2 regions of the Streptomyces sp. NPDC005799 genome follow, and region 1 is predicted to be linked to the other one. Evidence: riboswitches for the same ligand, from Rfam matches in the RefSeq annotation. Region 1 holds a riboswitch; the other holds the start of a gene.
What was found. A riboswitch is a leader RNA that binds a small molecule or an ion and turns the genes downstream of it on or off. The one in region 1 is predicted to bind ZMP and ZTP.
Positions count from the first base shown of each region.

Region 1 (3,348 bases):
GCAGTGCGGCCTCACCGCCGCCACCGGTGGTCGCGGCCCGCGCGGCGACCGCCTGCAGCACCGTCGCCGTACCGAAACAGACCGCCGCTCCGAGCGCGCACACCATCCCAAAGATCACAAAGTGACTGTAGGGGAGAGCGTCCGGAGTGGGGGTGCCGGGGGCCGATCTCCTCTCGATCTCCAGGCCGGCGGCCAGAGGGCCGCCGCAAGCGGCCGCACCCACAACCACACCACAGCCACAGCCACAGCCACACCGACGGTCACATCAACGGGGAGACACGCCATGGCGGACGCACGCAGACAACTCCGGTCGGGCACGGTCGTACTCGGCGGCATGGGCCTGCTCGCCGCCACCCGCGCCGCCTGCTCCGCCGACCCCGACAAGCGGTGCGTGTGGCCGCGTGCGGTGACGGTCGTGCGTGGTGGCGCCGGCGTCGATGGAGGGCGTCTCACTCGCCGAGCACGTCCCGCAGGCGGGCCAGGCCCCAGTCCAGGTCCTCCTCGGTGATGACCAGCGGCGGCGCGATCCGGATCGTCGCGCCATGGGTGTCCTTGACCAGCACACCCCGGTCCATCAGCTTCTCGGACACCTCGCGACCGGTGCCGTGGCGCGGATGGACGTCGACGCCGGCCCACAGACCCCGTCCGCGCACCGCGGTCAGCCGGCCCGTCCCGGCCAACGCCCCCAGTTCCCGGTGCAGATGCCCGCCCAGCTCCGCCGCCCGTGCCTGGAACTCGCCCGTCCGCAGCATCGCGATCACCTCCAGTGCCACCGCACAGGCCAGCGGATTCCCGCCGAACGTCGACCCGTGTTCCCCGGGCCGGAACACCCCGAGCACCGCCGCGCTCGACACCACCGCCGACACCGGCACGATTCCGCCGCCCAGCGCCTTTCCGAGCACATACATGTCGGGCACCACGCCCTCGTGCTCGCACGCGAAGGTCCGCCCCGTCCGTCCCAGCCCCGACTGGATCTCGTCGGCGACGAACAGCACATCCCGCTCCCGCGTCAGCTCCCGCACCGCCCGCAGATATCCCGCAGGCGGCACCAGCACCCCCGCCTCGCCCTGGATCGGCTCCAGCAGCACGGCCACCGTGTTCTCCGTGACCGCCGAACGCATCGCCGTCACATCCCCGTACGGCACGATCTCGAAGCCCGGCGTGTACGGCCCGTAGTCGGCCCGGGCCTCCGTGTCGGTCGAGAAGCTGATGAGGGTCGTCGTACGGCCGTGGAAGTTGTTGCCCGCGACGACGATCTTCGCCATCTCCGCGGGCACGCCCTTGACCCGGTAGCCCCATTTCCGGGCCGTCTTCACCGCGGTCTCCACCGCCTCGGCGCCCGTGTTCATCGGCAGCACCATCTCCATGCGGCACAGCTCTGCGAGCTGCTCGCAGAACGCGGCGAACCGATCGTGGTGAAACGCCCGCGAGGTGAGCGTCACCCGGTCCAGCTGAGCCTTCGCCGCTTCCAGCAGCCGTCGGTTGCGGTGGCCGAAGTTGAGGGCGGAGTAGCCGGCCAGCAGGTCCAGATAGCGCCGCCCCTCCACATCCGTCATCCAGGCGCCGTCGGCCGAGGCGACGACCACGGGCAGCGGGTGGTAGTTGTGCGCGCTGTGCGCGTCGGCGGCGGCGATGAGTGTCTCCGTAGCGGTCACGGGATCTCCAGACGGTGCCGAGAGGGGACGGTGGTGAGGTCGACGGTGTGGCCCCCTTCCTATCCTCGCTCGCATGGTGGACGTGGGATCTCACGCGTGCGGCACGGCCGGTAGGCTGGCCGACGGGCCGTGACTGGCGCGCTGGGATGGGACCGACCATCGGGGAGCGGCCTGCGAGTGAGCGAGTGCCGTGCGCCTGGGCCAACCGTGAACCGTGAACGCTTCAAGCCACGCCACCCGGAGGCCGACGACATGACAGAGCAGCAGCCCCTCTCCACCGAGTCCACCGCCTTCCGCGCAGCCCTCGACGTGATCCGCGCCGTCGAGCCCGGCGTGGCCGACGCCATCGGCCAGGAGGTCGCCGACCAGCGCGAGATGCTCAAGCTGATCGCCTCCGAGAACTACGCCTCCCCGGCCACCCTGCTCGCGATGGGCAACTGGTTCAGCGACAAGTACGCCGAGGGCACCATCGGCCGCCGCTTCTACGCCGGCTGCCGCAACGTGGACACCGTCGAGTCCCTCGCCGCCGACCACGCCAAGGCACTCTTCGGCGCCCGGCACGCCTACGTCCAGCCGCACTCCGGCATCGACGCCAACCTCGTCGCCTTCTGGTCCGTGCTCGCCCAGCGCGTCGAGACCCCCGCCCTGGAGAAGGCCGGCGTCCGCCAGGTCAACGACCTCAGCGAGGCCGACTGGGCCGAACTGCGGCAGGCCTTCGGCAACCAGCGCATGCTCGGCATGTCCCTGGACGCCGGTGGCCATCTGACCCACGGCTTCCGCCCGAACATCTCCGGCAAGATGTTCGACCAGCGCTCCTACGGCACCGACCCGGCCACCGGCCTGATCGACTACGAGGCGCTGCGCGCGTCCGCCCGCGACTTCAAGCCGCTGATCATCGTCGCCGGCTACTCCGCCTACCCACGCCTCGTGAACTTCCGGATCATGCGGGAGATCGCCGACGAGGTCGGGGCGACCCTGATGGTGGACATGGCGCACTTCGCCGGTCTGGTCGCGGGCAAGGTGCTGACCGGCGACTTCGACCCGGTCCCGCACGCCCAGATCGTCACCACCACCACCCACAAGTCACTGCGCGGCCCGCGCGGCGGCATGGTGCTGTGCGACGACTCCCTCAAGGACCAGGTCGACCGCGGCTGCCCGATGGTGCTCGGCGGCCCGCTCCCGCACGTGATGGCAGCCAAGGCCGTCGCCCTCGCCGAGGCCCGGCAGCCCTCGTTCCAGGACTACGCCCAGCGCATCGTCGACAACTCCCGTGCGCTGGCGGACGGCCTGATGCGACGCGGCGCCACCCTCGTCACCGGCGGCACGGACAACCACCTCAACCTGATCGACGTCGCCACCTCCTACGGCCTCACCGGCCGTCAGGCCGAGGCCGCGCTGCTGGAGTCCGGCATCGTCACCAACCGCAACGCCATCCCCGCCGACCCGAACGGCGCCTGGTACACCTCCGGCATCCGCGTCGGCACCCCCGCCCTGACCACCCGCGGACTGGGCACCGCCGAGATGGACGAGGTCGCCGGCCTCATCGACCGTGTCCTGACCACGGCGGAGCCCGGCACCACCAAGTCGGGCGCGCCGTCCAAGGCCCAGCACGTCCTCGACCCGAAGATCGCGGACGAGATCTCCCACCGCGCGACCGACCTCGTGGCCGGCTTCCCGCTGTACCCGGAGATCG
Region 1 is NZ_JBEXXQ010000017.1:44,806-48,153, reverse strand. It holds gene ABZ453_RS18520 (DMT family transporter) at 1-106, opposite strand, end outside; gene rocD (ornithine--oxo-acid transaminase) at 450-1,655, opposite strand; ZMP/ZTP riboswitch at 1,775-1,864, shown strand; gene ABZ453_RS18510 (glycine hydroxymethyltransferase) at 1,908-3,348, shown strand, end outside.

Region 2 (3,348 bases), on a different contig from region 1:
TGGATGCCGCCGAGCAGACCGGTCACGGGCGCGGCCAAGTCGGTGAGCTGGTGCAGCTGGCCGAGGTCGTTGAGCCGGTTGAGCTGCTGCAGTTGCCCGGACGGCCGCGGAATCTCCGCCTTGTGCGCCGCGGGCAGGTCGCTCACGGTGAGTGAGTCGAGGGTGGCCATCGGGTGGACCGCGCCCGTGCCCGGTGCCGCCGCCTCGGCCGCGGAGGCCAGCGGCGCCGCCAGCCCGGTCAGGCCCGCGGCGAGACCGACGGCGGCGACGATACGTCGTGTTGAGATCATGCTGTGAGCAACGCCACCGCGGCCCGCCGGACACGGGCGCTCGCCTCCACTCACCCGCGAGGCGTAGCGCACGGTTGCGCTTGCCGAGCCCGCCGGGGCGGAGGAGTCTCGAAGGTGGGGCCTTCGCGGCCCGCTCCCGACCGGGTCGCGGCCCTCGAAGGAGGTCACCATGGGCACCGCGGCAAGCAGCAGCTTCAACGCCGACACGCTGAAGAGGGGCGTCGAGGGACACACGGCGGCAGACCTTCTGTCGCTCTACGCGGACGACGCGCAAGTGCGCATCGTGGACCGCAACACCCAGCCCAGCAAACCCCGGGTCCTGCACGGCCGCGACGAGATCGGCGCGCTGTTCGAGGACATCTACAGCCGGGACATGACGCACCGGGTCGACCAGTGCATCGTCCAGGGCGACCACGCCGCCTACAGCCAGTCGTGCGAGTACGCGGACGGGACCCGGGTCCTGGCCGAGTCGATGATCACGCTGCGGGACGGGAAGATCGCCGAGGAAATCCTGATCCAGGCATGGGACGAGTAGGAGCCGGAACCGCGAGGGTCCAGGTCAGCTCCCGGTTGACCTGGACCTTTTCGGCTCGAGCGGCTCTGGGCCTGACTCGGCGGCGACGACCAGCCTCCGCAGCAGGTCGGCCAGTGTCCGCTGTTCTTCTGCGGTCAGTACGGAGAGCAGCGCGACCTCGCCCGCTTCCTCCGACGCGGCATGCTGCTCGAAGGCGGCGTCCCCTGCCTCGGTGAGCCGCACCCGCACCCGCCGGCGGTCGCCCTCCTCGTGGGTACGGCGGATCAGGCCCGCCTCCTCCAGCGGTCCCAGCCGGGCCGACAGCGCGCCCCGGGTCAGCCCCAGCCGGTCGGCGAGCTGTGACGGGCTCGCGGTGTAGGGCGGGCCGAGCCGGCGCAGGGTGAGCAGCACCTTGTACTGCCAGTGCCGCAGCCCGTCGGAGTCGAGCATCTCGCGCCGGGCCTTGGACGCGTGCCGGGACAGGATGGCCAGGCGGACGAAGATCGCCTCCTTCACCGGGTCCATCCAGTCGAGCTCCTTCACCCAATCCTCGACATGCCGGTCCGCCGAGTCCTCCATCGTCTGTCTCCCGCAGTGGTTTTCTTGTGGATGGTTTTCTGCATAACTACCTTCTCTCGTCATGACGAACGCGACGAGCGCTTTGCGCACATCCGTCACCATCGACGAACTGATCGCCTCCGCACAGGAGTTGTCCCTCGCCGGCCGCTGGCCCAGAGCCCTGCGGCTGCTGGACTCGGCCGTTCCCGACAACCGGGCGGACCGAGCCCGGCTCGCCCGGGCGGCCGCCGAAGTCGCCCTGGAGAGCGACTGGTTCACGGGCAGCGACATCGCCGGGCCCCGCCTCGAGACCGCGGCCGAACTGCTGCCCGAGGCCGACTGGGACCTCGGCTTCGCACGGCTGCGGCACACCTACGGCCGTCTGCTGGTCGTCGACGGCACCCCGCACCTCGGCCCCGAGGGAAAGGACCCCGAGGTCCTCGCAGGGCTCAGGCGGCAGGCGCGGGACCTGCGCGACGGCGCGCCCGACGAGGTGCGAGGCGGCTGGGCCTCGATGTACCTGGGGCTGATCACCGACAACCTCTTCGCCGACCTCGCCGCCGCGCCGGCCCACTACGCGGCCGCCCTGGCGGCCGGGGAGTCCGGCCCCGATCCGCTGCTGGCCCGGGAGGCACTGCGGCACCTCGGCATGCACGACCACGACGGCGGGAACCACGAGCGCGCCCTCGAACGCTGGCGGCGGGCCACCGCGCTCGGCGCCGGCGCGGGCCTCGTCGCGGGCACGCTGTCCCAGCAGCTGCTGCTGGCCGTGGTGGCGCGCGCCACGGGTGACGAGGCCGGGGCCAGGGCCCTTGCGTCCGAGGTCGCCCGCTGGGCCGGCGCCGTCGGTGCCGGGCGTCTGCACGCCCAGGCGTCCGGCTTCCTCGACGGTGTCGACCCGACGGCGGCCCCGCCGGTGCGGGAGGAGCCGGTCGGCTAGGCTCGTGGCGGGCCGTGACTGGCGCTTGGGTGGAGCACCACCGGGGAGCGGCCGCGAACAGTCGATGCCGTGCGCCTGGGCGATCCCGTCACACCGGCCCAGGAGTGGATCATGTCGCAGGCCCGGCTCATGAAAGGCACCGCGCTCGCGGGGCGCATCGTCGAGGACACCGCCAAGAAGGCGGCCGAGCTCACCGCACGCACGGGAACGGCGCCCTGTCTCGCGACCGTTCTGGTTGGCGAGGACACTGCCTCCGTCACCTACGTCCGTATGAAGCAGAACCGCTGCCGCAAGTCCGGCATCGAGTCCCGGCATGTCGCCCTGCCGGCCGCCACGACCACCGGAACTCGTCGCCGCGCTGCGGCAGTTGTCCGCCGATCCCACCGTGCACGGCATCCTGCTGCAGCATCCGGTGGGTGAACACGTCGACGAGCGGGCCGCTTTCGAGGCGATCGCGCCCGAGAAGGACGTCGACGGCGTCACCTTCGCCTCGTTCGCCACGATGAGCTTCGGCCTGCCGGGGTTCGTCTCGTGCACGCCCGGCGGGATCATGCGGCTCCTCGACGAGTACGGCGTCGATCCCGCCGGCCGACGCGCCGTCGTCGTGGGCCGCAGTGCCATCCTGGGCAAGCCGGTCGGCATGCTGCTGCTCGCCCGCGACGCGACGGTGACGTACTGCCACTCGCGCACCGCCGACCTGTCGTCGGTGGTGCGCGAGGCGGACATCGTGGTCGCCGCGGTGGGCCGGCCGCGGCTCGTCCGGGGCGAGGACATCAAGCCCGGCGCCGTCGTGATCGACGCCGGGTACAACCCGGGCAACGTGGGCGACGTCGACTTCGACTCCGCCGTGGAGCGGGCCGGGCTCATCACCCCGGTGCCCGGCGGCGTCGGCCCGATGACCATCGCCACGCTGCTGGAGCAGACCGTCGACGCCGCCGCCCGGCAGCTCGGGGTGTGATCAGCGCATCCAGGCGCTGTACGACATCACGTCGCCGGCCTTGACACCGTATTCGGGATCGGCCCGGGAGAAGGTGGTCTCCAGGCCC
Region 2 is NZ_JBEXXQ010000010.1:22,595-25,942, reverse strand. It holds gene ABZ453_RS12015 (hypothetical protein) at 1-290, opposite strand, end outside; gene ABZ453_RS12010 (nuclear transport factor 2 family protein) at 460-825, shown strand; gene ABZ453_RS12005 (MarR family transcriptional regulator) at 850-1,383, opposite strand; gene ABZ453_RS12000 (hypothetical protein) at 1,445-2,302, shown strand; ZMP/ZTP riboswitch at 2,307-2,390, shown strand; partial or broken gene ABZ453_RS11995 (bifunctional 5,10-methylenetetrahydrofolate dehydrogenase/5,10-methenyltetrahydrofolate cyclohydrolase) at 2,414-3,260, shown strand; partial or broken gene ABZ453_RS11990 (hypothetical protein) at 3,261-3,348, opposite strand, start outside.
Region 2: it holds a riboswitch for ZMP and ZTP, as region 1 does, so the genes downstream of both, ABZ453_RS11995 (bifunctional 5,10-methylenetetrahydrofolate dehydrogenase/5,10-methenyltetrahydrofolate cyclohydrolase) here and ABZ453_RS18510 (glycine hydroxymethyltransferase) in region 1, are expected to answer to the same signal.